Regions from separate parts of the Kitasatospora sp. NPDC057518 genome, predicted to be linked through region 2. Evidence: predicted binding sites of a transcription regulator. Region 2 holds the regulator's gene; the other holds the start of a gene.
What was found. The regulator HspR, encoded in region 2, represses chaperone genes until heat shock. The targets are predictions, from matches to a motif close to TTGAGNNNNNNNNNCTCAA.

Region 1: lon (endopeptidase La) is a predicted target of HspR. The motif match lies at 3,466-3,484, and genes of this name have one in related genera.

What each region holds. Positions count from the first base shown of each region.
Region 1 covers NZ_JBHVEU010000264.1:1,322-12,125, forward strand. Annotated here, with positions in the region: gene ACFU7Z_RS25035 (ROK family transcriptional regulator) at 1-272, opposite strand, end outside; gene ACFU7Z_RS25040 (GtrA family protein) at 348-923, opposite strand; gene lon (endopeptidase La) at 1,044-3,443, opposite strand; gene ACFU7Z_RS25050 (rhomboid-like protein) at 3,649-4,416, opposite strand; gene ACFU7Z_RS25055 (response regulator transcription factor) at 4,978-5,715, shown strand; gene ACFU7Z_RS25060 (cell wall metabolism sensor histidine kinase WalK) at 5,809-6,996, shown strand; gene ACFU7Z_RS25065 (multifunctional oxoglutarate decarboxylase/oxoglutarate dehydrogenase thiamine pyrophosphate-binding subunit/dihydrolipoyllysine-residue succinyltransferase subunit) at 7,230-10,804, shown strand, end outside.
Region 2 covers NZ_JBHVEU010000020.1:8,435-28,067, reverse strand. Annotated here, with positions in the region: partial or broken gene ACFU7Z_RS03840 (sugar phosphate nucleotidyltransferase) at 1-144, opposite strand, end outside; gene ACFU7Z_RS03835 ((Fe-S)-binding protein) at 487-2,712, opposite strand; gene dnaK (molecular chaperone DnaK) at 3,021-4,862, shown strand; gene grpE (nucleotide exchange factor GrpE) at 4,859-5,476, shown strand; gene dnaJ (molecular chaperone DnaJ) at 5,623-6,786, shown strand; gene ACFU7Z_RS03815 (heat shock protein transcriptional repressor HspR) at 6,794-7,324, shown strand; gene ACFU7Z_RS03810 (helix-turn-helix domain-containing protein) at 7,502-8,488, shown strand; gene ACFU7Z_RS03805 (hypothetical protein) at 9,054-9,671, shown strand; gene ACFU7Z_RS03800 (LuxR C-terminal-related transcriptional regulator) at 9,679-10,650, opposite strand; gene ACFU7Z_RS03795 (LuxR family transcriptional regulator) at 10,643-11,608, opposite strand; gene ACFU7Z_RS03790 (helix-turn-helix domain-containing protein) at 11,605-12,582, opposite strand; gene ACFU7Z_RS03785 (LuxR C-terminal-related transcriptional regulator) at 12,575-13,549, opposite strand; gene ACFU7Z_RS03780 (LuxR C-terminal-related transcriptional regulator) at 13,539-14,528, opposite strand; gene ACFU7Z_RS03775 (TDT family transporter) at 15,229-16,338, opposite strand; gene ACFU7Z_RS03770 (LysR family transcriptional regulator) at 16,410-17,351, shown strand; gene clpB (ATP-dependent chaperone ClpB) at 17,449-19,633, shown strand, end outside.

The DNA.
Region 1 (10,804 bases), on a different contig from region 2:
TCGACCACGCAGGCGCCCAGGTGCCGCACGCCGATCTCGGCGCCGAGGCCGCCGGGCCCGGCCGGGTTGAGGCCGAGGGCGGTGCCGGGGCGGCCGACCTTGCCGCTGGGCGCGGCGGGGCCCTCCTCGACCACCAGGCCGGCGGCGATCAGCTGTTCGGCCAGCGAGGAGACGGCGGCCCTGGTCAGCCCCGTCCCGGCGGCCACCTCGGCGCGCGAGCGCGGCCCGCTCGCGATCGTCCCGAGCACCAGGGCCAGGTTGGCCCGGCGCATCCCCTGCTGGCTGGCGGGCCCGGTCCGGGCGGGGTCGGACTCGTGCACAAGGCTCACCTCGCCCCTTTTACGTCCTTACGGCACATCCCGTGGCATCTCGGGTGCAGCGTAGCCGGGTTCCGGGGGCACCGTCGTCGGCACCGGGACGGGCTCGGCCGGGGCCGTCCCGGCGGGCGGGAAGACCCACCGCCGGATCGCCCAGTAGCGGAACAGCATCGCCACGAAGGTGCCGACGACCATCCCGCTGAGGAAGTCCGCGACCTCCTGGCGGAGCGGATCGACGTACGGCTCGCGCAGGTCCAGGAGGTACCGGGAGACCGCCAGCGGGACGTCGTTGACGGCGATCGCCACCGCGCTGACCAGGATGAACACCAGCACCTCGCGCCGCCGGCCGTCGGCCCGCAGGGCCCGGAAGGCCCAGCGGCGGTTCAGCACGTACGAGACGACGGTGCCGATCACCGTCGCGACGGTCAGCGCGACCACCGGCTTGTGCTCCAGCACGGTGAACTTGAGCTCGAAGTCGATCACCGTGGTGAGCGCGAAGCAGCCGCTCCCGACCAGCAGGAACTTCACCAGCCGGCGGTGCCGCACCAGGAAGGGGCGCAGCCGCTCGGGCACCCGGGCCAGGGCCCGCTGCGTGGGGGACGGCATCTCCGCAGTCTCGCACGCGGGGGTGCCGTCGGCCCCGCAGACCGCCGCGGCCCCGCGGAGTGCCGACGGGCCGCCCGGACCGCCGCTCGGGCGGCCCGGGCGGCGGCCGGGGCGAGCCGGTCAGGCGGCGACCAGCACCGCGGCCCCGGCCGGCTCCAGCGCCAGCTCCAGCACCTCCCGGACGTCCGCCACCGGGTGGACGGTGAGCCGCTCCAGCACCTCGGCCGGGACGTCGTCCAGGTCGGCCTCGTTGCGCCTGGGGATGATCACCGTGGTGACCCCGGCCCGGTCGGCGGCGAGCAGCTTCTGCTTCACCCCGCCGATCGGCAGCACCCGCCCGGTCAGCGACACCTCGCCGGTCATCGCCACGTCGGTGCGCACCTTGCGCCCGGAGAGCAGCGAGGCCAGCGCCGTGGTCATGGTGATGCCGGCGCTCGGCCCGTCCTTGGGGATGGCCCCGGCCGGGATGTGCAGGTGCACGCCGCGGTCGCGCAGCGAGGTGACCGGCAGCTCCAGCTCGGCGCCGCGCGAGCGCAGGTAGGAGAGCGCGATGTGCGCGGACTCCTTCATCACGTCGCCCAGCTGCCCGGTGAGGGTCAGCCCGGTGCCGCCGGTCTCGGCGTCGGCCAGCGAGGCCTCGATGTAGAGGACGTCGCCGCCGGCGCCGGTCACCGCGAGGCCGGTGGCCACGCCGGGGACGGCGGTACGGCGCTCGGCCGGCTCCTGGGCGGACTCCGGCACGTGGTGCGGCCGGCCGATCAGGGCCCGCAGGTCCTCGGCGCCGACCGCGGCGGGCAGCTCGCGCTCGCCCAGCTCGGCCTGCGCGGCGATCTTGCGCAGCACCCGGGCGATCGAGCGCTCCAGGGTGCGGACGCCCGCCTCCCGGGTGTACTCCCCGGCGAGCCTGCGCAGCGCCGGCTCGTCCACGGTGACCTGCCCGCCGCCCAGACCGGCCTTCTCCAGCTGGCGCGGGAGCAGGTGGTCGCGGGCGATGACGACCTTCTCGTCCTCGGTGTAGCCGTCCAGCCGGACCAGCTCCATCCGGTCGAGCAGCGGCCCGGGGATGGACTCCAGCACGTTGGCGGTGGCGAGGAAGACGACGTCGGAGAGGTCGAGCTCGACCTCCAGGTAGTGGTCCCGGAAGGTGTGGTTCTGCGCCGGGTCCAGCACCTCCAGCAGGGCGGCGGCCGGGTCGCCCCGGTAGTCGGAGCCGACCTTGTCGATCTCGTCGAGCAGGACGACCGGGTTCATCGAGCCGGCCTCCTTGATCGCCCGCACCAGCCGGCCGGGCAGCGCGCCGACGTAGGTGCGCCGGTGGCCGCGGATCTCCGCCTCGTCCCGGACGCCGCCGAGCGCGACCCGGACGAACTTCCGGCCCATGGCGCGGGCCACCGATTCTCCGAGCGAGGTCTTTCCCGTTCCGGGCGGCCCGACCAGGGCCAGCACCGCTCCCCCGCGGCGGCCGCCGATCAGCCCGAGGCCCTGGTCGGCCCGGCGCTTGCGGACGGCCAGGTACTCGACGATCCGCTCCTTCACGTCGGCCAGGCCGGCGTGGTCGGCGTCCAGCACCGCGCGGGCGCCGGCGATGTCGTACGCGTCCTCGGTGCGCTCGTTCCAGGGCAGCTCCAGGACGGTGTCCAGCCAGGTGCGGATCCAGGAGCCCTCGGGCGACTGGTCGGAGGAGCGCTCCAGCTTGTCGACCTCCTTGAGCGCGGCCTCGCGGACCTTCTCCGGCAGGTCGGCGGCCTCGACCCGGGCGCGGTAGTCGCCCTCCTCGTCGGCCGGGTCGCCGTTCAGCTCGGCCAGCTCCTTGCGGACGGCCTCCAGCTGGCGGCGGAGCAGGAACTCCTTCTGCTGCTTGGCCACGCCCTCCTCGACGTCCTTGCGGATGGTGTCGTTGACCTCCTCCTCGGCGAGGTGGTCGCGCAGCAGGGCGAGCGCGTACTCCAGGCGGGCGACCTGGTCGGCCTCCAGCAGCACCTTGAGCTTCTGCTCGGCGGTGGCGAAGGGCGCGTAGCCGATGTTGTCGGCGAGCTCGCCGACGCCCTCGATCTGCGCCACCCGGTCGACGATCTGCCAGGCGCCGCGCCTGCGCAGCCACTGGGTGGACAGCGCCTTGTACTCCTTGACCAGCTCGGCGGCCCGGCCGGCCACCGGGGTGCCCACCGAGGACTCCGTGAACGGCGTGGTCTCCACCCAGAGGGCGGCGCCGGGGCCGGTGGTGCCGACCCCGATCCGGACCCGGCGCACGGCGCGCACCAGCGCGGCCGGCTCCCCGTCGGCCAGCCGGCCGACCTGCTCCACGGTGGCCAGCGTGCCGGCCGCCGCGTACGAGCCGTCCACCCGCGGGACCAGCAGGACCTGCGGCTTGCCGGCGCCGGTGGCGGCGGCCCGGGCGGCCTCGACGGCGGCGCGCACCTCGGTGTCCTTCAGGTCCAGCGGGACGACCATGCCCGGCAGGACGACCTCGTCGTCGAGCGGCAGCACGGGCAGGGTGAGCGGTGTGGACGTCGATGCCATGATCTCTCCCCAGTCAGTGAACTTGAGTCGACCTGACTAAGGCTTCACGGGCGTCGGATGTTCCCGGCCCCCTGTTCGCCGTGAGCGAACAGGAATCGGCAGGGAAAGCGCGGCACCCGACTTCGTCAAAAGAGCACCGGACACGCCTCGAAAAGTCCCGACGGGGAGCCCCGCGAGTCCGGGGAGGTCCGACCGGGCGACGGCGTCAGCGCGCCGCACGCACCCGCGCGGGCGCGCCGCACGCGGCCGCCGCGGCGGCCGGGCGCGGCCGGGGCGGGCGCCGCTCGACCCGGCGCAGCCAGCGCCACAGCGCGACCCCGGTCAGCACCGCGGCCGGGTGCCCCACCCCGGTGATCACGTCCTTGTCGGTGGCGATCTGCTCGGCGATCATCAGCCCGGCGCCGCCCAGCGCGAGCAGCCGCCCGCGCCAGGAGAGCAGCCCGGCCACCGCGCCCAGGCAGGCGAGCACGCCGTAGCTGACCCCGATGTCCAGGTAGTCCATCGCCTCGGGCGCCATCCGCCCGGTCTCCACCGCGGTGATCACCACCCCCTGGGAGAGCAGCGTCGCCGCGACATGCCCGGCCGCGAACACCGCCGCGGCCCGGGCCGGGCCGACCCTGCGCTCCAGCGGGGCGAGGGTGAGGGCGAATCCCCACAGGTACGGCATCCACACCTCGCCGGCCACCCAGAACCCGCTCAGCACAAGGGCGCGCAAAGGATGCTGGAGCAGGTTGTGGCCGTCCGAACTGGAGGCCTCCTGCAGACGCTGGACGAGTTCCGGATCGGCGAGCCGGGCGAAGGTCGTGGTGGCTCCCACGACGGCGAGGTACCCGAGCGTGAAGGGCGTTCTCCGGGGCGTCGGCACCCGTTCCAGCAGCCATTCCAGGACGCCGGTGCGCAGCCCGAGGCGGAGCATTCCGTACGGCGCCCCCGCACTCCCGTACCCGTCGGCACCCCGCCCGAGTCCCGCCATGCCGCCTCCGCTCCACGCCGCAGCCACCGGCTCCCCGCCGGATGCCCAACGTACCGGCGCGCGCCGCGGATTCCGCCCGGCCGGGCGCTCACCTGGCCACGGTACGTCGAGGTTCTGAGAGGCACCTGAAAGAAGCCCGTGAAGACCGTCGCCGTAGCGGACCGCCGGATTCCCGACATTGGTCCAGACCTTCTCTCCATAAACGGGGCACCAGGGCCTCTGACCGGCGACTTGGCGTCAACTGCACTGCATACGTACCGTTACGCAGAGAAAATTCGACGGGTAAGGTATCGGCCCGTGCCCACTCGTGCAGTGGGTCCGAGGGCGGCCCGACAGCCGGCCCACGGGCCGGAAACGTCCGGTCCACCTGCCGGGAAGCATCCGCTGTCCGTACGCTGCGAAGTGCGCGGGAGAAGTGGGCGGCCGACCATCCGTCCTCGGCTCCCGATCGCGCGACGGGACGGCGGACCCGGCACAGTCCACGACGGAACAAGACTACGAGCGGAGCCCCGCCATCCCCACAGGTGGCCGGCCCGCAGCCCTGGGGGCGGTGGCGTGACCGTGACAGAGATTCAGCAGGACAACCACAACGCCGGCGGCACTGTGAGCAGCCAGCGCAGAGTCCTGGTGGTGGAGGACGAGCCCACGATCGCCGAGTCGATCGCCGCCCGGCTGGGCGCCGAGGGCTTCAAGGTCGCCGTGGCCCACGACGGCCCCGGCGCGGTCGACGGCTTCCACACCTGGCAGCCGGACCTGGTGGTCCTCGACATCATGCTGCCCGGCTTCGACGGCCTGGAGGTGTGCCGCCGGATCCAGGCCCAGCGCCCGGTGCCGGTGCTGATGCTGACCGCCCGCGACGACGAGACGGACCTGCTGGTCGGCCTCGGCGTCGGCGCGGACGACTACATGACCAAGCCGTTCTCGATGCGCGAACTGGCCGCCCGCGTCAACGTCCTGCTGCGCCGCGTCGAGCGCGCCCAGCAGGCCGCCCGCACGCCCGCGCTGGGCAGCCTGCGGTTCGGCGAGCTGGAGATCGACCACGTGCAGCGCCGGGTCCGGCTGGCCTCGGGCGACGTCCACCTGACGCCGACCGAGTTCGACCTGCTCGCCTGCCTGGCCGCCCAGCCGCGCGCCGTGCTCACCCGCGAGCAGCTGCTGGCCGAGGTCTGGGACTGGACCGACGCCTCCGGCACCCGCACGGTGGACAGCCACGTCAAGGCGCTGCGCCGGAAGATCGGCGCCAGCTGGATCCGCACCGTCCACGGTGTCGGATACGCGCTGGAGGCCCCGCTCTCCTAGGGCCTCCCAGGGCGACGGGCCACCGGGGGGCCCGCAGCCCGGACGACGCCGTGCCACCACGCGGGCCGACACCGCGGGGACCACAAGGAACCGATGACCTTTCCACAGCAACGCAACGGGGAATCCGCCGACACGCGGCCGCAGAACCTGGCCGCCCGTGCCGCCCGCCGGGTCTGGGCCGACATCCGGCCGCTCGACCCGGTCCGCTCGATCAAGGGCAAGCTCACCCTGCTCGTGATCGTCTCCGTGTGCCTGGCCACCGGGATGGTGGTCGTGGCGATCCGGTCCGAGACGCAGATCCGGATCATCATGGTCTTCTCCATGATCGCCTCACTGCTCTTCATGCAGTTCCTCGCGCACGGGCTGACCGCCCCCCTGCGCGAGATGACGGCCGCCGCCCGCGCGATGGCCTCCGGCGACTACAGCCGCCGGGTCGAGGTGAACTCGCGCGACGAGATCGGCGAGCTGGCGGCCGCCTTCAACGCCATGGCCGCCGACCTCCAGGCCGCCGACCGGCACCGCCGCGAGCTGGTCGCCAACGTCTCGCACGAACTGCGGACGCCGATCGCCGCGCTGCGCGCCGTCCTGGAGAACGTGGTGGACGGCGTCGTCCAGCCCAATCCGGCCACCCTGGGGGCGGCCCTGGAGCAGACCGAGCGGCTCGGCCGCCTGGTCACCCACCTGCTCGACCTCTCCAAGATCGACGACGGCGTGGTCGCCCTGGACGCCCGCCCCTTCGAGGTGCGCGAGTTCCTGGACGGCGTGCTGCGCGGGGTCACCGTGGACGGCGCGACGGCCGGCGGCGCCTTCTCCCGGCGCGGGGACGTCCGGCTGGCCCTGGAGGTCAGCCCGACCGGCCTGACCGGCGTGGCGGACCCGGAACGGCTCCACCAGGTGGTCGCCAACCTGGTCGACAACGCCTGCAAGCACTCCCCGCCCGGCGGCACCGTGACGGTGCGGGCGAGGCCGGAGGGCGAGGAGGGCGGCCTGCTGCTGGAGGTCGAGGACGAGGGCCCCGGCATCCCGCCGGCCGACCGCTCCCGGGTCTTCGAGCGGTTCAGCCGCAGCGGCACCGCGACCGCCGCCGGACCGGGCTCGGACGGCGGCACCGGACTGGGCCTGGCCATCGCCCGCTGGGCGGTGGACCTGCACGGCGGACGGATCGCGGTGGCCGAGTCCCCGCGCGGCTGCCGGATCGAGGTCCGGCTGCCCGCACGGCGTCAGAGCGACGGTCGGGACATTTGTCACAGATCCGACACAGCGGTCTACGAAGATCGTTAGAGGATTTGGCCGGGTTTTTGTCCGCTTTGGCCCCGGTATGCCCCCTGTTCGGCGCTGATCGGTTCCCCTCAGATACGGCTTTCTAACGCACTTTTTCAGCCAAAGTGCAGGTCAGCACTGTGATCTGGGCGACGCCTGGGCCCCGGGGACTGCGCGATCACTGGTCAGGGGCGTAGCCTTAATCCCCGCTGTCCAAACATCCCAAAAGGAAGCGGAAGAGGGCGGTTGCCGCCGTGTCGCCACAGTCCCCTGAAACCCCCAACAGCTCGGCAAGCTCCACTGGCTTCGGCCCCAATGAGTGGCTCGTCGACGAGATCTACCAGCAGTACCTCCAGGACCCGAACTCGGTCGACCGAGCCTGGTGGGACTTTTTCGCCGACTACAAGCCCGGTACCGAGGTGACCCCAGTGACCCAGGCCGCGACCCAGGCCGGCCCCGCGCCGACCCCTGCCGCTGCCCCCGCGCCCGCCGTCGCAGCCGCTGCTCCGGCCGCGCCCGCCGCCGCTCCGGCTCCGGCCGCTCCGGCGCCGGCCGCCCCGGCTCCGGCTCCGGCCGCCGCCCCGGCTCCGCTCGCCGCCGCGCCCGCCGCGCCCCCGGCCCCCAAGGCCGCCGCCCCGGCGCCGGCCGAGCCCGCTGCCGCCGCCGGCCCCGAGCTGATCCAGCTCCGCGGCCCGGCCAAGGCCGTCGCCACCAACATGGACGCCTCGCTGGAGGTGCCGACCGCGACCTCGGTCCGCGCCGTGCCGGCGAAGCTGTTGATCGACAACCGCATCGTCATCAACAACCACCTGCAGCGCGCCCGCGGCGGCAAGGTCTCCTTCACCCACCTGATCGGCTACGCCCTGGTCCAGGCCATCAAGGCCGCCCCGGGCATGAACTACAGCTACAAGGTGGAGAACGGCAAGGCCTTCCTGGTCAAGCCGGAGCACGTCAACCTCGGCCTGGCCATCGACCTGGTCAAGCCGAACGGCGACCGCCAGCTGGTCGTCGCGGCCATCAAGAAGGCCGAGACGCTCGACTTCTTCGGCTTCTGGCAGGCCTACGAGGACATCGTCCGCCGGGCCCGCGCCAACAAGCTGACCATGGACGACTTCACCGGCGTCACGGTCTCGCTGACCAACCCCGGCGGCATCGGCACCGTGCACTCCGTGCCGCGCCTGATGCAGAACCAGGGCACCATCGTCGGCGTCGGCGCCATGGAGTACCCGGCCGAGTTCCAGGGCTCCGCCCCGGAGACCCTGTCCCGGCTGGGCGTCTCCAAGATCATGACGCTGACCTCGACCTACGACCACCGCGTCATCCAGGGCGCGGCGTCCGGCGAGTTCCTGCGCGAGATCCACCGCCTGCTGCTCGGCGAAAAGGGCTTCTACGACGAGATCTTCGAGTCGCTGCGGATCCCGTACGAGCCGGTCCGCTGGGCCACCGACGTCGCCACCACCCACGACGACGAGGTCAACAAGACCGCGCGCGTCATGGAGCTGATCCACTCCTACCGGGTCCGCGGCCACCTCATGGCCGACACCGACCCGCTGGAGTACAAGCAGCGCAAGCACCCCGACCTGGACGTCACCACCCACGGCCTCACCCTGTGGGACCTGGAGCGCGAGTTCGCGGTCGGCGGCTTCGGCGGCCAGAAGATGATGAAGCTCCGCGACATCCTCGGCCTGCTGCGCAACACGTACTGCCGCACCGTCGGCATCGAGTACATGCACATCCAGGACCCGAAGCAGCGCAAGTGGCTGCAGGAGCGCCTGGAGAAGCCGTACGCGAAGCCCGAGCGCGAGGAGCAGCTGCGGATCCTCCGCCGCCTGAACTCGGCCGAGGCCTTCGAGACCTTCCTGCAGACCAAGTACGTCGGCCAGAAGCGCTTCTCGCTGGAGGGCGGTGAGTCGCTGATCGCGCTGCTGGACGCGACCATCGACTCCGCCGCCGAGCACCGCCTCGACGAGGCCGTCATCGGCATGGCCCACCGCGGCCGCCTGAACGTGCTGGCCAACATCGTCGGCAAGCCGTACGGCAAGATCTTCGGCGAGTTCGAGGGCAACCTCGACCCGAAGTCGATGCACGGCTCCGGCGACGTCAAGTACCACCTGGGCTCCGAGGGCACCTTCACCGGCCTGGACGGCGAGACCATCAAGGTCTCGCTCGCCGCGAACCCCTCCCACCTGGAGACGGTCGACCCGGTCGTCGAGGGCATCGCCCGCGCCAAGCAGGACATCCTGGACCAGGGCGGCACCACCTTCCCGGTGCTGCCGATCCAGGTCCACGGCGACGCGGCCTTCGCCGGCCAGGGCGTCGTCGCGGAGACCCTGAACATGTCGCAGCTGCGCGGCTACCGCACCGGCGGCACCGTGCACGTCGTGGTGAACAATCAGGTCGGCTTCACCGCCGCCCCGGCGTCCTCGCGCTCCTCGATGTACTGCACCGACGTGGCCCGCATGATCGAGGCCCCGATCTTCCACGTGAACGGCGACGACCCGGAGGCCGTGGTCCGCGTCGCGCGGCTCGCCTTCGAGTTCCGCCAGGCGTTCCACAAGGACGTGGTGATCGACCTCATCTGCTACCGCCGCCGCGGTCACAACGAGGCCGACAACCCGTCGTTCACCCAGCCGCTGATGTACGACCTGATCGACAAGAAGCGCTCGGTGCGCAAGCTGTACACCGAGGGCCTGATCGGTCGCGGCGACATCACCATGGAAGAGGCGGAGCAGGCGCTCCAGGACTTCCAGGGCCAGCTGGAGAAGGTCTTCGCCGAGGTCCGCGACGCGGCCCAGGCGCCGGCCGACGCCACCGCCGGCAAGCCGCAGGCCGACTTCCCGGTCAGCATCCAGACCGGCATCTCCCAGGAGATGGTCAAGCGGATCGCCGCCTCGCAGGTCAACCACCCGGACTGGCTGACCGTCCACCCGCGCCTGCTGCCGCAGCTGCAGCGCCGCGCCGCCTCGGTCGAGGACAACACCATCGACTGGGCGATGGGCGAGACCCTCGCCATCGGCTCGCTGCTGATGGAGGGCCACCCGGTCCGCCTGGCCGGCCAGGACAGCCGCCGCGGCACCTTCGGCCAGCGGCACGCCGTCCTGATCGACCGCAAGACCGGCGAGGACTACACCCCGCTGCAGTACCTCACCGAGGACCAGGCCCGCTACACCGTCTACGACAGCCTGCTGTCGGAGTACGCGGCCATGGGCTTCGAGTACGGCTACTCGCTGACCCGCCCGAACGCGCTGGTCATGTGGGAGGCGCAGTTCGGCGACTTCGTCAACGGCGCGCAGACCATGGTGGACGAGTACATCGCCTCCGCCGAGCAGAAGTGGGGCCAGCACTCCGGCGTCACCCTGCTGCTGCCGCACGGCTACGAGGGCCAGGGACCGGACCACTCGTCCGCCCGTCCGGAGCGTTTCCTGCAGATGTGCGCGCAGGACAACATGACGGTCGCGATGCCGACCCTGCCGTCGAACTACTTCCACCTGCTGCGCTGGCAGGCGCACAACCCGCACCACAAGCCGCTGGTCGTCTTCACCCCGAAGTCGATGCTGCGTCTGAAGGCCGCGGCGAGTGCGGCGGAGGAGTTCCTGTCCGGCTCGTTCCGCCCGGTCATCGGCGACTCCACCGTCGACCCGGCGCAGGTCCGCAAGGTGGTCATCACCGCCGGCAAGTTCTACTACGACCTGGCGGCGGCCCGCGCCGAGCGCGGCGTCACCGACACCGCGATCGTCCGGGTCGAGCGGCTCTACCCGCTGCCGGTGGCCGAGCTCCAGGAGGAGCTGGCCCGCTACGGCGACAACGTCCAGTTCGTCTGGGCGCAGGA
Region 2 (19,633 bases):
GGTGACGCCGGCGGCGGCCGCGCGGGCCAACTGGTGCGCGATGAACGGGACGCCTGCCACCGGCAGCATCGGCTTGGGGGTGTGGGTGGTCAGCGGACGCAGTCGCGTGCCCTTACCACCGACCAGCATGATCGCCTCGGTCATGGTCTGCGCTGTTCCCCTTGTGGTCTCTGCGGCCCGGCCCGGCGGGCCGACACCTCGTCGTCGGTCTGGACCCGGCCGTGCGGCCGGCGCGGGTCGCCACCCGCCCGGGGCTTCCGTCCGGAACGGGTCGACCGGCACGAAGCCGGTCCGGGCCTACTGTATTTGCTTCCGACCGAATGCCCGTCCGGCGCCTGTGCGATTGCCGTCACCCCCCGTACGCCCGCCGTACCGGGGCGGGCCGTCCGGAGCGACCGAAAGCCCGGCCCGGCGGGCGCGTTCGCGGCGTCCACCGGGCCGGGCAGTTGTTGCAGAACTGTCGAACAGCGGGCTCGTCGGCGCCGGTCAGGCGCCCACCGTCGCGGGCTGCTCCTCGTCCCCGGTCGGCGGGAGGGCCTTCACCGAGTCGAGCAGCAGCTGGGCCACGTCGACCACCTTCAGGTGCTCCTTGGCCGCGCCCTCGTTCTTCTTGCCGTTGACCGAGTCGGAGAGCATCACCAGGCAGAACGGGCAGGCGGTGGAGACGATGTCCGGGTTGAGCGACAGCGCCTCGTCCACGCGCTCGGTGTTGATCCGCTTGCCGATGCGCTCCTCCATCCACATCCGGGCACCGCCGGCGCCGCAGCAGAAGCCGCGCTCCTTGTGCCGGTGCATCTCCTGCTGGCGCAGACCGGGGACCTTGTCCATGATCTCGCGCGGCGGGCTGTAGACCTTGTTGTGGCGGCCCAGGTAGCAGGGGTCGTGGTAGGTGATCAGGCCCTCGACCGGGTTGACCGGGATCAGCTTGCCCTCGTCGATGAGGTGCTGCAGCAGCTGGGTGTGGTGGATGACCTCGAAGTGGCCGCCCAGCTGCGGGTACTCGTTGGCGATGGTGTTGAAGCAGTGCGGGCAGGTGGCCACGATCCGCTTGACCGGGGCGTCCTCCAGGGCCGCGTTCAGCGTCTCCACGTTCTGCGCGCCGAGCATCTGGAACAGGAACTCGTTGCCCAGGCGGCGGGCGGAGTCACCGGTGCAGGACTCCTCCTTGCCGAGGATCGCGAACTTCACGCCCGCGGTGTGCAGCAGCTCGGCGAAGGCCTTGGTGGTCTTCTTGGCGCGGTCCTCCAGGGCGCCGGCGCAGCCGACCCAGTAGAGGTACTCGACCTCGGCGGGGTCGATGTCCTCGCCGATCACCGGCACCTCGATGCCGGTCTCCTTCTTGAGCTCCTTGACCCAGTCCAGGCGGGCCTTGGTGGCCATGCCCCACGGGTTGCCCTTGTTCTCCAGGTTCTTGAGCATCGTCCCGGCCTCGGTCGGGAACGAGGACTCGATCATCACCTGGTAGCGGCGCATGTCGACGATGTGGTCGATGTGCTCGATGTCCACCGGGCACTGCTCGACGCAGGCGCCGCAGGTGGTGCAGGACCACAGCACGTCCGGGTCGATGACGCCGTTCTCTTCGGCGGTGCCGATCAGCGGGCGCTCGGCCTCGGCCAGGGCGGCCGCCGGGACGTCCTTGAGCTGCTCGGAGGTGGCCCGCTCCTCGCCCTCCATGTCCTTGCCGCCGCCGGCCAGCAGGTACGGCGCCTTGCCGTAGGCGTGCTCGCGCAGGCTCATGATCAGCAGCTTCGGCGAGAGCGGCTTGCCGGTGTTCCAGGCCGGGCACTGCGACTGGCAGCGGCCGCACTCGGTGCAGGTGGAGAAGTCGAGGATGCCCTTCCAGGAGAAGTGCTCGACCTGGGAGACGCCGAAGACGGCGTCCTCGGCCGGGTCCTCGAAGTCGATCGGCCGGCCGCCCGAGGTCATCGGACCGAGGGCGCCGAGCGCGGTGCCGCCGTCCTCCTCGCGCTTGAAGTAGATGTTGAAGAAGCCGAGGAAGCGGTGCCAGGCCACGCCCATCGAGGGGTTGAGGCCGATGGTGGTCGCCCACGCGAACGAGATGCAGATCTTCAGCATCGCGAACAGGTAGATCAGGTTCTCCAGCGTGCCGTGCGACAGGCCGCCCAGCGCGGAGACCAGCGGGTACGAGACCAGGTGCTCCGGCCCGTACGAGTCGACGCCGTTGAGGGCGCCCTCCAGGCCGCGCAGCATCAGGATGCACAGGCCGATGCCGAGGATCGTGTACTCGACGTAGAAGGCCTGCCAGGCGATCGAGCCGGCGAACCGGGACTTGCGGCCGGACCGGGACGGCAGGCTCATCAGCCGGATCACGATCAGGACGGCGATGCCCAGCGTGGTCAGGGTGCCGACCAGCTCGACGAAGAGCTGCCAGATCATCCAGTGGCCGATGATCGGCAGCGCGAAGTCGGCGTCGAAGAGCTGGCCGAAGGCGTTCACGATGGTCAGCACCAGGCTGAAGAAGCCGACCGCCACGAACCAGTGGGCGATGCCGACGATCCCCCAGCGGTTCATCCTGGTGTGGCCGACGAACTCGGTCGCGACGGTCTTCACCCGCTGGGCGGGCTGCCCGAAGCGGGTGGAGTCCGGCGCACCGGTGCGGACCACCTTGTAGATGTACAGCGCCGCACGGGCGGCGAGCGCGGTGCCGATCACGAATGTGACCAGCGAGATGACGATCGCTGCTAGCTGCATCGGCTCTCCGTCTCCTGCGGCTTTGCGGTTGAGCAGGCTCTGCGTTACACGGTCTTGGGAACTGAGTGTACTGGTCGGTAACTTGCCGGGCCGACGGCCCGGACATTACCGGTGACCGACCGTCGTCCAGAAGATTCCCAAGCTATGGCGGCAGTCACGTGGCCGCACCCCCGCCCCGGCGCGGCGCGCCCGCTCCGCCCCGCCGCTCAGCAAAGTTGAGCGAGCGGCGCTCATAGCTGTTGACTCCGTCCACCGGGTCGTGCATCCTTGAGCCTGTAAAGCTCAACTCTTCCGTGGAGGTATCTACGATGGCACGCGCGGTCGGCATCGACCTCGGTACGACGAACTCGGTCGTCAGCGTTCTGGAGGGTGGCGAGCCCACCGTCATCACGAACGCCGAGGGCGCTCGGACCACGCCGTCCGTCGTCGCCTTCGCCAAGAACGGCGAGGTCCTCGTCGGCGAGGTGGCCAAGCGCCAGGCGGTCACCAACGTCGACCGCACCATCCGCTCGGTCAAGCGCCACATGGGCACCGGGTGGAAGATCAACATCGATGGCAAGGACTTCAACCCCCAGCAGATCTCGGCCTTCGTGCTGCAGAAGCTGAAGCGGGACGCCGAGGCGTACCTGGGCGAGACGGTCACCGACGCCGTCATCACCGTCCCGGCGTACTTCAACGACTCGGAGCGCCAGGCCACCAAGGAGGCCGGCGAGATCGCGGGCCTGAACGTCCTGCGCATCGTCAACGAGCCGACCGCGGCCGCCCTGGCGTACGGCCTGGACAAGGACGACCAGACCATCCTGGTCTTCGACCTCGGCGGCGGCACCTTCGACGTCTCCCTGCTGGAGATCGGCGACGGGGTCGTCGAGGTGAAGGCCACCAACGGTGACAACCACCTCGGTGGCGACGACTGGGACCAGCGCGTCGTCGACCACCTGGTCAAGGTCTTCCAGGGCGGCCACGGCGTCGACCTGTCCAAGGACAAGATGGCCCTCCAGCGTCTGCGCGAGGCCGCCGAGAAGGCCAAGATCGAGCTGTCCTCGTCCTCCGAGACCTCGATCAACCTGCCGTACATCACGGCCTCCGCCGAGGGCCCGCTGCACCTGGACGAGAAGCTCACCCGCGCCCAGTTCCAGCAGCTGACCGCGGACCTGCTGGAGCGCTGCAAGGTCCCGTTCCACAACGTCATCAAGGACGCCGGCATCTCGCTGTCCGAGATCGACCACGTCGTCCTCGTCGGCGGCTCGACCCGCATGCCGGCCGTCGCCGAGCTCGTCAAGGAGCTGACCGGCGGCCAGGACGCCAACAAGGGCGTCAACCCGGACGAGGTCGTCGCCATCGGCGCCGCGCTCCAGGCCGGTGTCCTGAAGGGCGAGGTCAAGGACGTCCTGCTGCTCGACGTCACCCCGCTGTCCCTCGGCATCGAGACCAAGGGCGGCATCATGACCAAGCTGATCGAGCGCAACACCACGATCCCGACCAAGCGCTCCGAGATCTTCACCACGGCCGAGGACAACCAGCCGTCCGTGCAGATCCAGGTCTACCAGGGCGAGCGCGAGATCGCGGCGTACAACAAGAAGCTCGGCATGTTCGAGCTGACCGGCCTGCCGCCGGCGCCGCGCGGCCTGCCGCAGATCGAGGTCACCTTCGACATCGACGCCAACGGCATCATGCACGTCGGCGCCAAGGACCTCGGCACCGGCAAGGAGCAGAAGATGACCGTCACCGGCGGCTCCTCGCTGCCGAAGGACGAGGTCGACCGCATGCGCCGCGAGGCCGAGCAGTACGCCGAGGACGACCACAAGCGCCGCGAGGCCGTCGAGACGCGCAACTCCGCCGAGCAGCTCGTCTACTCGACCGAGAAGTTCATCGCCGACAACGCCGACAAGCTGCCGGGCGACGTCAAGACCGAGGTCGAGACCGCCATCGGCGAGCTCAAGGAGGCCCTGAAGGGCGAGGACATCGCGAAGATCCGCGAGGCCTCGGAGAAGGTCTCCACCACCGCGCAGAAGCTCGGCCAGGCGCTGTACGCCAACGCCGACGCCACCGCCGGTGCCGCCCCCTCCGGTGACTCCGCCCAGGCCAAGGACGACGACGTCGTCGACGCCGAGATCGTGGACGACGAGAAGCCCAAGGGCGGTGCGGCATGACGGACAAGCCGCAGGGCGGCAAGCCCGGCGACGACTCCGCCGCCGAAGAGGCCGTGATCAAGGCTGCCGAGGAGGCCGCCGCGGCCGGCAGCGGGGAGTCCGGTTCGGAGGGTCTCGCCGCCGCCAAGCGCGAGCTCGCCGAGCGCACCGGTGACCTGCAGCGCCTCCAGGCCGAGTACCAGAACTACCGCAAGCGGGTCGAGCGCGACCGGCTGACCGTCCGCGAGATCGCCGTCTCCAACATCCTGGAGTCGCTGATCCCGGTCCTGGACGACATCGGCCGCGCCCGCGAGCACGGCGAGGTCACCGGCGGCTTCAAGTCCGTCGCCGAGTCGCTGGAGACGGTCGTCGCCAAGCTGGGCCTGCAGCAGTTCGGCAAGGAGGGCGAGCCCTTCGACCCGACCATGCACGAGGCGCTGATGCACAGCTACTCCTCGGACGTCACCGAGGACACCTGTGTCCAGGTCCTCCAGCCCGGCTACCGCATCGGCGAGCGGATCATCCGCCCGGCGATGGTGGCCGTCGCCGAGCCCCAGCCCGGCAGCCAGGCGTCCACGGACGCCGAGGCCAAGTCCGCCGACGCGGACAAGTCCGACGGTGGCTCGGACAGCTGACAACCTGTGACGGGTGACAACCAGTGCGCTGCGGAGTCGTACGCCGGCCAGTACGGCGGCCGGCTCCGCAGCGCGCTGTCAGCAGTCGTGCTCGCAGCCGCTGTTGACAGCTCAGTGACGATGGACATCGGGAGGTGGCGTACGCCATGAGTGGCAAGGACTTTGTCGAGAAGGACTACTACAAGGTCCTCGGCGTGCCCAAGGACGCCACCGCCACCGAGATCAAGAAGACCTACCGCAAGCTCGCGCGCGAGTTCCACCCCGACGCCAACAAGGGTGACGCCAAGGCCGAGGAGCGGTTCAAGGACATCTCCGAGGCGTACGACGTCCTCTCCGACGAGAAGCGCCGCAAGGAGTACGACGAGGCCCGCAGCCTCTTCGCCAACGGCGGCTTCCGGGCCGGCGGCGGCCCCGGCGGCACCGGCAGCTACAGCTTCGACTTCGGCGACCTCTTCAGCGGCAGCCAGGGCGGCGCCGGCAGCGGGGGCGGCATCGGCGACGTCTTCGGCGGCCTCTTCAACCGCGGCGGCACCCGGCAGGCCCAGCCCCGGCGCGGCGCCGACGTCGAGACCGAGGTGACGCTCTCCTTCGAGGAGGCGGTGGACGGCGCGACCGTCCCGCTGCGGATGACCAGCCAGGCCCCCTGCCGCAGCTGCAACGGCACCGGCGCCAAGACCGGCACCACCCCGCGGGTCTGCCCGACCTGCGTCGGCGCGGGCACCGTCAGCCGCGGCCAGGGCGCCTTCGCGCTCTCCGAGCCGTGCAAGGACTGCCGCGGCCGAGGCATGATCGTCGACGACCCGTGCACCGACTGCCACGGCAGCGGCCGGGCCAGCTCGGCCCGCACCATGCAGGTCCGCATCCCGGCCGGCGTCCAGGCCGACCAGCGCATCCGGCTCAAGGGCAAGGGCGCACAGGGCGAGCGCGGCGGACAGCCCGGCGACCTCTACGTCACCGTGCACGTCGACCCCCACCCCGTCTTCGGCCGCAAGGGCGACAACCTCACCGTCACCGTGCCGGTCACCTTCCCCGAGGCCACGCTCGGCGCCACCATCGAGGTGCCCACGCTGAACGGCCCCGCCGTGAAGCTCAAGCTGCCCCCGGGCAGCGCCAACGGCCTCACCATGCGCGCCCGCGGCAAGGGCGCCACCCGCAAGGACGGCACCCGCGGCGACCTCCTCGTCACCGTCGAGGTCGTGGTGCCGCAGCACGTCACCGGCGACGCGCTGAACGCCCTCGAGCAGTACCGCGAGGCCACCGCCTCCGACGATCCGCGCGCCGCCCTCTTCCGGGCGGCGAAGGGAGCGTGACGACCAGATGTCCCCGATGAACCCGATCGACCCCGACACCCCGATCGGCCCCGGCCTCGGCGAAGGCCTGCCCGGCGCCGGCCCCCGCCGCACCCGCCGCGCCGCCGCGTCCCCGCCGCCGTACGTCCTCACCGAGGACACCCCGGTGTACGTCATCTCCGTGGCCGCCGAACTGTCCGGCCTGCACCCGCAGACCCTGCGCCAGTACGACCGCCTCGGCCTGGTCTGCCCCGACCGCACCGCCGGCCGCGGCCGCCGCTACTCCGCACGCGACATCCAGCAGCTGCGCGAGGTCCAGCGGCTCTCCCAGGACGAGGGCATCAACCTGGCGGGCATCAAGCGGATCATCGAGCTGGAGAACCAGGTCACCGCCCTCCAGTCCCGCGTCACGGAACTGGTCGACTCCCTGGAAGGCGCCGCCACCGCCCTCCAGCAGCGCGAGGCCGCCGTCCACGCCTCCTACCGCCGCGACCTCGTCCCGTACCAGCCCCCCACCCCGCAGTCCAGCGCCCTCGTCGTCTGGCGCCCCAAGCGCTGACCGGGCACCCACCGGCCGCCGGCCCCTCCTCTCGGGGGGTGCCGGCGGCTGCCGTGTGGTGAGAGAGTGCAGTCACATTTCGTCTTCATCGGACTCATCAGGTCTGGCATGCTGAAACGTGACTCAGCGGCGGCGCTGATGGGACACAGGCGTCACGGTAACGGCAAGGAGCCGCAGATGAGTGAACGAGAGCAGCCCGTTGCCGCTGGCTCACCCGTCCTGTCGGCCGAGGCCCGAGAGCTATATCTGGCCGTCATCCGAGGAGACGGTCATCTGCCGTCAGGATCCGATCCCGGGCGGGCCGATGCCGCTCGGGACGAGTTGGTCGGAATTGGCCTCCTCGTACCCGACACCGACGATCCGAGCGATTTCATAGCGGCCGATCCCACCCAGCTCTCGACAAGCCTCAGCCATTCGTGGCAACGCCAAGCACTGGATCTCCTCTCGCGGGCCGTTTCACTCCCGTCCGAACTCCAGGAACTCGCACAGGAATTCCACGCCCCGAAACAGCAGGGAGGGTCGATCGAATATGTGCGAGGGAAGGCCCTAATTCATCAGCGAGTACAGCAGTACAGGGTTTCCATGGAGGAAGCCCTGGCGCTCCAGCCTGGCGGCCCTCGGCCGCCGGACGTTCTCTCGGTCATGGTCGAGCAGGACCTGAACACCCTCCGCAGTGGCACGACGATGCGGACGATTTACCACGCCAGCACCCGGTACCATCAGCCGACCAGGGATTACGTGGCCACACTCGCACGTGCTGGTGGGCAGTACCGGACTCTCGACGAGCCCTACACGCGACTGATAGTGATGGATCGGCGCGTGGCCGTGATCCCGATCGCCGATGACATGAGCCTCGCGGCCTTCATCTACGACCCCGCAGTCGTCAGCTATCTCGTCGAAGAGGTATTCGAGCGCTGCTGGAGCCGCGCGCTGGAATTCGAGGGCGACCGCACAGTGCCACAACAGGTGGTGTCCCGCCTGCGCCAGACGATTATTGACCAGATGCTAGAGGGCACCAATCACCGGGTCATCGCACGACGCCTGGGAATCAGCGAGCGAACGCTGGCCAGACATATAGCCGAGATGCGGGACGACTACAAGGTCGACTCACTGTTCCAGCTCGGATACGTTCTCGGCCGCAAGGCACAGGGGCCGATCGACTGAATCACCGCCCACTACGGACAGACCGGAGAATGTTCCGGGATTCCGGCATGGCCGGGGCGAACAGGGCCGCACTCAGGTCCAGGCGATGTCGTCGGCAAGGGTCACAGCAGCTTCCGTAGCGCCTGTCCCATGAGAATCGACAGCGTCCGCGAGGCAGCCAACGCCAACCACAGCAGCCGCGACGGCCAACGAAAGCACAACCTTGCGGACAAATCGGCGCATGGTAGGCACGCCCCCACTCTCTCCCTCGGGAATCGCCACTGGAAGTTTCAAGCCAGGATAACGGCTCACATAGTGCCGCACGATAGAGAAGCTGTCACCTGGCCTGCCGCAGAGTGTGCGTCATCTCCCTGCCAGGCGTCCAGATGACACAGGCCAACCCTGGACGCGACGCCGCCCGGCGATGGACGATCAGTTCGCTCCCAATGGTCCGGCAAGACACCACATCTTGCCAATGTACCGTCAAATGCTAAGTCGTTCACCAGCGGCATCACCACACAGAGCAGCCCACAGCCAACGCGTCGCCGACTCTCACTCCCCCGGTCGGCCTTTCCCCGGAGTCGACATGACCGAGCCCTACCTGCGTCACCACGACAGCCAGGCCCCTGAGGGTCGGCGTGCACGTGTGTTCCTGGCCGCCCCGCTGATGCGACTGACCGGGCCGGCCGACAGCGTGGTGACCCTCGCCAGCCGGACGCGGCTGACGACGCTCCGCACCACCCTCCTCCGCAGCGGTGCCGCCGTGTACAGCGCGCACCACAGCGACGCCTGGACCATCTCCGGCCGCGCGCCGGAGCCCCGCGTCCCCTCCGACTTCCGCGCCCTCCAGTCCGCGGACCTCGTGTTCGCCTACGTCGGCGCCCCGCTCTCGGCCGGCGTGAGCCTGGAGCTCGGCTGGGCGTCCGCGCTGCGCAAGCCGATCGTCCTCCTGGTCGACGAGGCCATCACCCACAACCCGCTGATCGCCACCATCGAGCAGGTCGCCCCCGTCCTCCCGCTGGTCTTCGACGACACCTGGTCGCAGGAGGCCCTCAACCACACGGTCGAGACCGCGCTCGACTGGGCCGGCATGGCGCTCTCCCTGCGCGAGGGCTTCTGGACCGCCCCCGGCGAGCAGTTCAACGTCCCCCGGCAGCAGCCCGCCGTCCCCGGCTACTGGCCGACCGGCGCCGCCACCGGCTGAGCAGCGGCTACCCACCGGGCTCCCCCGCCCGGGCTCCCCGCATCTGCCAGCCCAACTGGAACAGCGTCTCCGCGTCGTACAGCTCACGCAGCCGGGCGATGTGACCGGCGACGGTGCGTTCGCTCAGCCCCAACCGGCTGGCGATCGCCCGCTGCGTGAGGCCGCGGGCGAGCAGCCGCGCGACCTGCTCGTGGGCGGCCGGCGCCACCGAACCGGCGGCCAGTGCGGCCCAGTCCACGACATCGGCCTGCTGCCAACGCTGCTCGAAGACGTCGACCACGTACGCGACCACCGCGGGATCCTCCACCACGGCGGCGACCTTGTTGTCAGGGGTCGCCGGGATCACGGCGACGGTGCGGTCGAAGATGAGCGTCCGGCTGAAGGCGGCGTCGAGGACGCGGATCCGCGAGCCGATCCTCGTGGACTCCGCCGCGAACTCGACCTGGTCCCCGTCCAGTCGGGCCTGCGGTTGGTAGATCGTACGCACCGAGCCACCGCGCTCGATGTAGCGGAGCGTATGGGCCAGACCGTCCCCCCGCTGCGCGGGCGGCTGGAACCTGCCCGGCTGGGCGGTCAGGCATTCGTGCGGATAGTCCTTGATGAGCCGGGCGACCAGGTGCCGGATCTCCACCATGCCCGCCACCCTCCGCACCCCGCCCGCCGGTTCCGTCCGACGTGGTGCCGCGTCGTAGGCCTGGGTGAGGTCCTCCAGCAGATCCGGAATGAGAGCGGCCTTGGCGAGCAGGCGGGAACTCTCCTCCCGCAGTTCGGTACCCAGGCGTTCGCCCACGGCCCGGGGGTTGATCGAGGTGTAGAAGCCGTCCGTGGCATGGAGGAGCAGGAGTCCCAGGTCGGCGAGTTGTCTGACCGTCGGCTCGTCCTCGGGACGGATGTCGGCGACGTGGAGGCGGCCGCCGTCTCGGAGGATCTCCCGGTAGAGCTCCCGGGCGGCGGCGTCCGGCAGGTCGGCGTCAGACATCGCGAGCCCCCCGCATCTGCCAGCCCAGTTGGAACAGCGTCTCGGCGTCGTACTGATCCCGCAGCCGGGCGATGTGGGCCGCGACCGTCCGCTCGCCCAGGCCCAGGCGGGTGGCGATCGCCCGCTGGGTGAGGCCGCGGGCGAGCAGCCGGCCGACCTGCTCGGGCACGGACGGCTCGCTGGAACCGGATGCCAGGGAGGCCCAGTTGACGCCCTCGGCGTCCTGCCAGTGCAGTTCGAAGGTCCGCACCAGGAAGTCGACCACGGCCGGGTCGTCGATGACGGCCGCGCTGGTTACCCCCGGTGCGGCGGCGACCACGGCCACGGTGCGGTCGAAGATCAGCATCTTGGGGAACGAGAACGCCGCGACCCTGATGTGGCAGCCGATCCCGGTCAGCCGGGCAGCCAGTCGGACGGTCGAGGCGTCGAGACGGGCCGCGGACTGGTAGAGGGTGCGGATCGAACCGCCCGTCTCCAGGAAGCGGCGGGCGTGGTTCACGGTGTCGTCGGCGGCGTCCACCGGCCGGGCGCCGCCGGGGTGGGCGCAGAGTGCCTCGTGGCGGAGCTCCTCGGAGAGTTGGGAGACCTGGTGCCGGATGTTCTCCATGCCCTCGACGACCCGGGTGCTCCCGGAGCGGTCGCGGCGGCGGGACGCCGCGTCATAGGCGACGGTGAGGTCGCCGAACACGTCCGGGAGTTCTTCGGCCCGTGTCAGCAGACGCGTGCCGGCCGCCCGCAGGTCGGCGCCGATCCGGGCCGTGACCGAGCGCGGGTCCACCGCGCTGAGCGAGCCGTCCAGGACGTACGGCTTCAGCAGCCCCAGGTCCATCAGGGTCTGGACGGTCTGCGCGTCCTCCTCCGCCACGTCCGCGATCCGGATCCGGCCGCCATCGCGCAGGATGGCCAGGTAGAGGGCGCGGGCGGTGTCGTCGGGCAGGGCGAATCCGGTGTCGGTCACAGCCGCTCCCCCCGCATCTGCCAGCCCAGCTGGAACAGTGTCTCGGCGTCGTACTGCTCCCGCAGCCGGGCGATGTGGCCGGCCACGGTCCGTTCGCCCAGGCCCAGGCGGGTGGCGATCGCGCGCTGGGTGAGGCCCTGGGCGAGCAGTCGGGCGATCTGCTGATGGCTGGGCGAGTCGGCGGAACCGGCTGCCAGCGCTGCCCAGTTGACTCCCTCGGCGCGCTGCCAGAGCTGCTCGAAGGTGTCCACCACGAAGGACACCATCGCCGGGTCGTCGACCACGGCGGCGCTGGTGTGATCGGGAGCGGCCGGGATGACGGCCACGGTGCGGTCGAAGACCAGGAAGCGTGTGAACGGGACGGCGAGGATCCGGGTGGTGCAGCCGAGCAGGGCGACCTCGGCGGCGAAGCGGACGGTCGGCGGGTCCAGTCTGGCCGAGGCCTCGTAGAGCGAGCGCACGGTGCCACCGCGCTCGTGGACGCGGCGGGCGCGGTCGAGGGAGTCGGGTAGCAGTTCGGCGGGACGGGGGCCGCCGGGCTGGGCGGTCATCGTCTCGTCGGGGAACTCCTGGGCCAGCAGTTCCAGTTCGTGCCGGATGTCCTCCTTCGCCGTGAGGTAGCGGACCCCGGCCGTGCCGCTCCGCCGTTTCGGGGTCGCGTCGTAGGCGCGGGTCAGTTCGCCCATCAGCTCGGGCAGTTGCTCGGCCTCCACGAGCAGGCGGGCGCTCTGTCGGCGGATCTCGGTGCCGATCCGCTCCGTGGCCGCCCGCGGGTCGACCGCGCTGTACGCCGCGTCCTGCAACTGCGGCACCAGCAGCCCGAGTTCCACCAGCCGTCGGAGCGCAGGACCGTCCTCCGCGCCGACCTCGGCCGACCGGACCCGGCCGCCTTCGCGCAGGACGGCGAGGTAGAGGGCGCGGGCGGCGGCGTCCGGGAGGGCGGCGGAGAGCGGGGTGGCGGGGGTGTCAGTCATGGTGTTCTCCGCGGAGCTGCCAGCCGAGGTGGAAGAGGCTGTGGGCGCCGTAGCGGTCGCGCAGCCGGGAGATGTGGGCGGCGACGGTGCGTTCGCTCACGCCGAGCCGGGTGGCGACGGCCCGTTGGGTGAGGCCGCGGGCGAGCAGTCGGCCGATCCGGACGGTGGTGACGGACGGCGGGTCGAGGTGGCGGTCGGCGGGGGTGGCGCGGGCCCAGTCGCGCTCGAACTGGGCGACCAGGTAGGCGACGGTGGTGGGGTCGGTGAGGAAGGCGGCCCGGTTGCGGTCCTCGTCGGCGGGGATGACGGCCACCGCGCGGTCGAAGACCAGTACCCGCTCGTACGGTTCGGCGAGGACGCGGACCTGGGCGCCGTGCCCGGTGCGCAGCGCGACCTGGCTCCGTGCGGCGGGGTCGGCCAGGGTGACCGGCTGGTAGACGGTGCGCAGCGAGCAGCCGCGGCGGAGCAGCGAGAGGTCCTGGGCGAGGGCCATCCGGAGGGCTTCGAGGGGACGCGGTCCGGGCTGGGCGGCGAGGACCTCCTCCCGGCATTCCGAGACGAGTTCGCCGACCCGCCGGCGGACCTCGGCGGCGTCGTCGACGGTGCCGGCCGCGGGATCGCCGGTACCGGGATCGCCGGCACCGGAGTGGACAGCCGGGAGGTCGACGCCCGGGTGGCGGGCGGCGTCGTAGGCGCGGGCCAGCGGCCCGAGGGTGCCCGGGAGGCGCTCGGCGTGCCGTAGCAGGCGGAGGGCGCGGGTGCGCAGTTCGAGGCCGATCCGGTCGCCGAGGGCGCGCGGGCTGGCGGCGGTCCAGCCGGTGGCGGTGGGGGTGAGCAGGCCGCGGGCGACGAGGGCGGCCAGGGTGGGGCGGTCGGCGGGGGCGAGGTCCTCGGGGCGCAGTCGGCCGCCGCCCCGGACGGCGGTGAGGTAGAGCGCCCGCTCGGCCGGGCCCGGCTCATCGGTCATCGCGGGAGCCTCGCATCAGCCAGCCGAGTTGGAAGAGGGTCTGGGCGCCGTAGCGGTCGCGCAGCCGGGAGATGTGGGCGGCGACGGTGCGTTCGCTCAGGCCCAGCCGGGTGGCGACGGCTCGCTGGGTGAGGCCGCGGGCGAGCAGCCGGCCGACCCGGTCGGGGATGGTGCGGGCGGGTGCCTGGCCGGGGGCGGCGGCGCCGGCGGTGTCGGCGCGGGCCCAGTCGCGTTCGAAGGTGCCGACCAGGTAGGTGATGGTGGCCGGGTCGGTGATGAAGGCGGCGGTGCTGTTGTCGTCGTTGGCGGAGATCACGGCGACGGTCCGGTCGAAGACGATCAGCCGCTGGAAGGGCTCGTCGAGCACCCGGATGAGCGAGCCGTGCCGGGTGACCTCCTCGGCGTAGGCGAGGGCGGGCGGGTCGGCGAGGGCGACCGGCTGGTAGATGGTGCGCAGCGAGCAGCCGCGCCGGAGCAGTTGGACGTCCTGGAGGAGGGCGACCTGGAGGGTGTCGGCGGGCCGGTGGCCGGGTTGCGCGGTGAGGACCTCGGAGCGGCAGTCGGAGACCAGTTGGGAGATCCGCTGGCGGATGTGGACGTGCCCCTCGACGTGGACGGCGCCGCCGGCCCGGTCGGTCGGCCGGGGCATCGCGTCGTAGGCCCGGGTGAGGCCGTCGAGGGCGCCCGGGAGGTTCTCCGCGCGGACCAGCAGCCGGGTGGCCTCGCTGCGCAGTTCGGCGCCGAGGCGGTCGCTGACCGAGCGCGGGCTGACGGCGGTGTAGCAGCGGTCCATCCGGTTGACCATCAACAGGCCGATGTCGATGAGCTGTTGGAGCGCGCCCCGGTCGGCGTCCGCGACCTCGCCGGTGGGGACGCGGCCGCCCTCGGCGATGATGGCCAGGTAGAGCTGCCGGGCGGCCTCGTCGGGCTCCTCGCCCACCGGTCCCTGCTGCGGTGTGACCGCCGGTTCCGCCGTCACGTCGCACTCTCCCTGCCGGACGCCTCTCCCCTGGTGCTGCCCCTGTTCCTCGCCGCGCGGGCCGCGGCACCGGTGGGCCGGGCGGGCTCACGGTGCCGGTGGGCGGTACGGCGTGATCATGGATCAGGCGGTCACGGTACCGGGTGGGACGGCGGACCCCCGGGCCCGGGTGCCGTCGCACGCCGGGTCGTCCGGGGGCCGCCATCGGTACGCCAATGCCAAGGCGCTCCCGTCGAGGCGGAGCAGCAACGCCTCGACGGGTCCGGCCGGGAGGCCATCACCACACATGGTCCCGGCCGGCGCCCTTCCCCCCCGTTCCACCGGTGCGGGTTGTCGCACCTGCGGTCAGTTTCGAAGAGCGAGTCGCCACCATCAGGCTGCGGTTGCCTGGACGACTTGGCGTGCCTCCACCCTCACAGCGTGACGGCCGGTGAACAAGTGCCGCCCGAGTGCATGTTCGCGCAATTGCAGCTATCTGCATCCGGGGGCGGCCGCGGGCGGTTCGGGCGGTGGGGCGGATTCCGGTGGGAACCCGGGCCTGGAAGGGGAGTCGGCGCCGACCGGCACTTCCGCCGGGCGGCTGTGCGCGGTCGTCCCGGCCGTGCACGTTCCTGCATCGGCGGCGTGCTCCTGAGCCGTACCGTCCGGCGCGGGGACGGGCCCCGCACCACGCGGACGGCCGCCCCGGGCGACGGGCCCCTCAGCGGGCCAGCAGCCGCCCCCGCGCGAGCCCGGCCGCGGTGCCGCCCGCGGCGAGCACCCAGGCGGACGCCAGCAGCAGGTAGAGGCCGACGGCCAGCGCGCTGAAGCCCGCGAAGCCGGTGTGCCGGGCGAGCGCGGAGGCGCCGGTGACGCAGGTGCCGACCGGGAAGGTGTACGCCCACCAGGTCATCGCGAACGGCATCCCGGCCCGCCGGGCCCGCAGGTTGGCGGCGAGCGCGACGGCCAGCCAGAGCATCGCGACGCCGATCACCGCCACGCCGTACAGCTCGGCGAGGTCGGTCATGGCGGGGGCCAGCGCGGGCAGTACCGGGCGGGCGGCGTCGGCGAGCTGGTGGACCGCGGTGACGGACTGGCCGAGCGGGCCGAGCACCAGGAACAGCGTGGGGGTGAGCGCCAGGGCGGGCAGCCTGCTGTGGAACAGCCCGGTGAACACCACCGGCAGCAGCACCAGGGTGGCCAGCAGGCCGACGCCGAACAGCGCCCAGCAGCCGTACAGCATGGCCTGCTGGGCCGTTCCGGCCGGCAGGTGCGGGACGAGCGCCGGGCCGCAGGCGGAGGCGACCAGCGGGGCGACCACCGGCAGCAGCCAGGTCGGGTTGGCCTCCAGGGCGGAGACCCGGTGCCGGGTGATCATCAGGTACGGGATGCCGCCGGCCACGGCCAGCGCGTACACGGTGCCGAGGCTCCACAGCACCGCGTCCAGGGCGACCGCCGGGCCGGTGCCGATGACCCGGGAGCCGAGCAGCATGGTGCCCAGTCCGACCGAGAGCAGCGCCATCGGCGGGCAGCCGTAGAAGACCGCGGTCGCCGGGTTGTCCAGCAGCTGGGCGCGGGCCGCCTCGCGGTGCCGGGTGAGGTGGACCAGCCGGGCCCCGGCCAGCACCAGCAGGGCGGCCAGCGCGAGCGCCCACAGCACCTCGCCGAAGCCGGTCAGCCCGGGCGGCCGCACCGGCAGGACGGCGGCGCCGTTCGCCAGGATCGCGGTGCCCATCACGGCGGCGTACCAGTTGGGGCCGAGCTGGGCGAGGTCGGGCCGGCGGCGGGCGGCGGGGCGGGCGAGGGGTCGGATACCGGCCAGAGTGGACATGCTCCCACCGTCGCCCGGAGGGCCCGGCGGCCGGTAGCGCCGGGGCTTCTATGGGGGCATAGCCTGGATCTATGCCCCTCTCCTCGCACGTCCCCGAACTCGGCGCCCTGGAACTGCTGCTCGCGGTGGCCCGGCTGGGCAGCGTCGGACGGGCGGCGGCCGAGCTGGGCGTCAGCCAGCCGACCGCCAGCGCCCGGATCAAGGGCATGGAGCGGCAGATCGGCGTCGCGCTGCTGGACCGCTCGCCCCGGGGCAGCCGGCCGACCGAGGCGGGCCGGCTGGTGGTCGAGTGGGCCCGGCAGGTGGTGGAGGCGGCGCAGGCGCTGGACGCCGGGATCGACGCGCTGCGCGAGCGGCGGGACGCCAAGCTGCGGGTGGTGGCCAGCCTGACCGTCGCCGAGTACCTGATGCCCGGCTGGCTGCTGGGCCTGTCCGAGGCCAGCCCGGGCACCGCGGTGACGCTGCGGACGGCGAACTCGGCGGAGGTCGCCGGGCACGTCCTGGCCGGGGACGCCGACCTCGGCTTCGTCGAGGGCCCGTCCACCCCGCCCGGGCTGGCCGGCGCGGTGGTGGCGGCGGACCGGCTGGTGGTCGTGGTGGCGCCCGGCCACCCGTGGGCGCGCCGCCGCGTCCCGCTGACCGGGGCCGAGCTGGCGGCCGTCCCGCTGGTGCTGCGCGAGCCCGGCTCGGGCACCCGGGAGGTACTGGAGGCGGCCCTGAAGCCGTACGGGGGCGCGGTGCGGCCCCGGATGGAGCTGGCCTCGTCGACCGCGCTGAAGGCGGCGGCGATGACCGGGGCGGGGCCGGTCTGCCTGAGCGAGCTGGCCGTGGTGGAGGAACTGGCCACCCGGCGGCTGGTCGAGGTGCCGCTGGTGGAGGAACTGGACCTGCGGCGGCCGCTGCGCGCGGTCTGGCCGGCCGGGCAGCGGCCGAGCGGGCCGGCCCGGGAGCTGCTGGGGCTGACCCGGCGGCCCGTCGGGCGTCCGGCGGCGCGCCGGCTTCCCCCGGCCTGAAGAAGCCCTGTCCGGGAAGGGTTGAGCGGAATAGACTCAACTTAGTGCATGCTGTACGTAGCAGTAGTGAAGGACGACCAGGGAGGACCCCCCAGCAGTGGACGCCAGCAAGTTCACCACCAAGACGCAGGACGCCCTGTCCGCCGCGATCCGGCAGGCGGGCACGGCCGGCAACCCGGACGTCAGGCCGGTGCACATCCTGATCGCCCTGCTGGAGCAGCCCGAGGGCATCGCCCGGCCCCTGCTGGAGGCGGTCGGCGCCGACGTCGCCCGGGTCGACGCCGAGGCCCGCCGCCAGGCGGCCGCGCTGCCCAGCGCGATGGGCTCGACGGTCTCCGCGCCGCAGCTCGCCCGGGACACCATCGCGGTGCTCACCGAGGCCGGCAAGCGCGCGAGCGACCTCGACGACCAGTACGTCTCCACCGAGCACCTGATGGTCGGCCTGGCCGCCGAGGGCGGGCAGGTGGCCGAGCTGCTGGTGCAGCAGGGCGCCACGCCGAAGGCGCTGCTCGCCGCGTTCAAGGACGTCCGGGGCAGCGGCCGGGTCACCTCTCCGGACCCGGAGGGCACCTACAAGGCGCTGGAGAAGTACGGCACCGACCTCACCCAGGCCGCCCGGGACGGCAAGCTCGACCCGGTGATCGGCCGCGACCACGAGATCCGCCGGGTGGTCCAGGTGCTCTCCCGCCGGACCAAGAACAACCCGGTGCTGATCGGCGAGCCCGGCGTCGGCAAGACCGCCGTGGTCGAGGGCCTGGCCCAGCGCATCGTGGCCGGCGACGTGCCGGAGTCGCTGCGCGGCAAGCGGCTGGTCTCGCTGGACCTCAGCGCGATGGTCGCGGGCGCCAAGTTCCGCGGCGAGTTCGAGGAGCGGCTGAAGGCCGTCCTGAACGACATCAAGGCCTCCGACGGCCAGGTCGTCACCTTCATCGACGAGCTGCACACCATGGTCGGCGCGGGCGCCGGCGGGGACTCCGCGATGGACGCGGGCAACATGCTCAAGCCGATGCTGGCCCGCGGCGAGCTGCGGATGGTCGGCGCCACCACACTGGACGAGTACCGCGAGCGGATCGAGAAGGACCCGGCCCTGGAGCGCCGCTTCCAGCAGGTGCTGGTCGGCGAGCCCAGCGTGGAGGACTCGATCGCCATCCTGCGCGGCCTCAAGGGCCGGTACGAGGCGCACCACAAAGTGCAGATCTCGGACGCCGCCCTGGTCGCCGCGGCCACCCTGTCCAACCGCTACATCACCTCCCGCTTCCTGCCCGACAAGGCGATCGACCTGGTCGACGAGGCGGCCTCCCGGCTGCGGATGGAGATCGACTCCTCCCCGGTCGAGATCGACGAACTCCAGCGCTCGGTCGACCGGTTGCGGATGGAGGAGCTGGCCCTGGAGAAGGAGTCGGACCCTGCCTCGGTCGACCGGCTGGCCCGGCTGCGGCGCGACCTCGCCGACCGGAACGAGCAGTTGAGCGTGCTCACGGCCCGCTGGGAGCAGGAGAAGAAGAGCCTCAACCGGGTCGGCGAGCTCAAGGGGCGGCTGGACGACCTGCACGGCGCGCTCGAACGCGCCCAGCGCGACGGGGACTTCGAGCGGGCGTCCAAGCTGATGTACGCCGAGATCCCGGCCGCCGAGAAGGAGCTCGCCGACGCCCAGGAGCGGGCCGCCGACCAGGACGCCTCCGCCTCGATGGTCAAGGAGGAGGTCGGCCCGGACGACGTGGCCGACGTGGTCGCCTCCTGGACGGGCATCCCGGCCGGCCGGCTGCTGGAGGGCGAGAGCGCCAAACTCCTGCGCATGGAGGAGGAGTTGGGCCGCCGCCTGATCGGCCAGAAGGAGGCCGTGCAGGCCGTCTCGGACGCGGTGCGGCGCACCCGCTCCGGCATCGCCGACCCGGACCGCCCGACCGGCTCCTTCCTCTTCCTCGGCCCGACCGGCGTCGGCAAGACCGAACTCGCCAAGGCCCTGGCCGACTTCCTGTTCGACGACGCCCGGGCCATGGTCCGGATCGACATGAGCGAGTACGGCGAGAAGCACTCGGTCTCCCGCCTGGTCGGCGCCCCGCCCGGGTACGTCGGCTACGAGGAGGGCGGCCAGCTCACCGAGGCGGTCCGCCGCCGCCCGTACAGCGTGGTGCTGCTGGACGAGGTGGAGAAGGCGCACCCGGAGGTCTTCGACGTCCTGCTCCAGGTGCTGGACGACGGGCGGCTCACCGACGGCCAGGGCCGCACGGTGGACTTCCGCAACGCCATCCTGATCCTCACCTCCAACCTGGGCTCGCAGT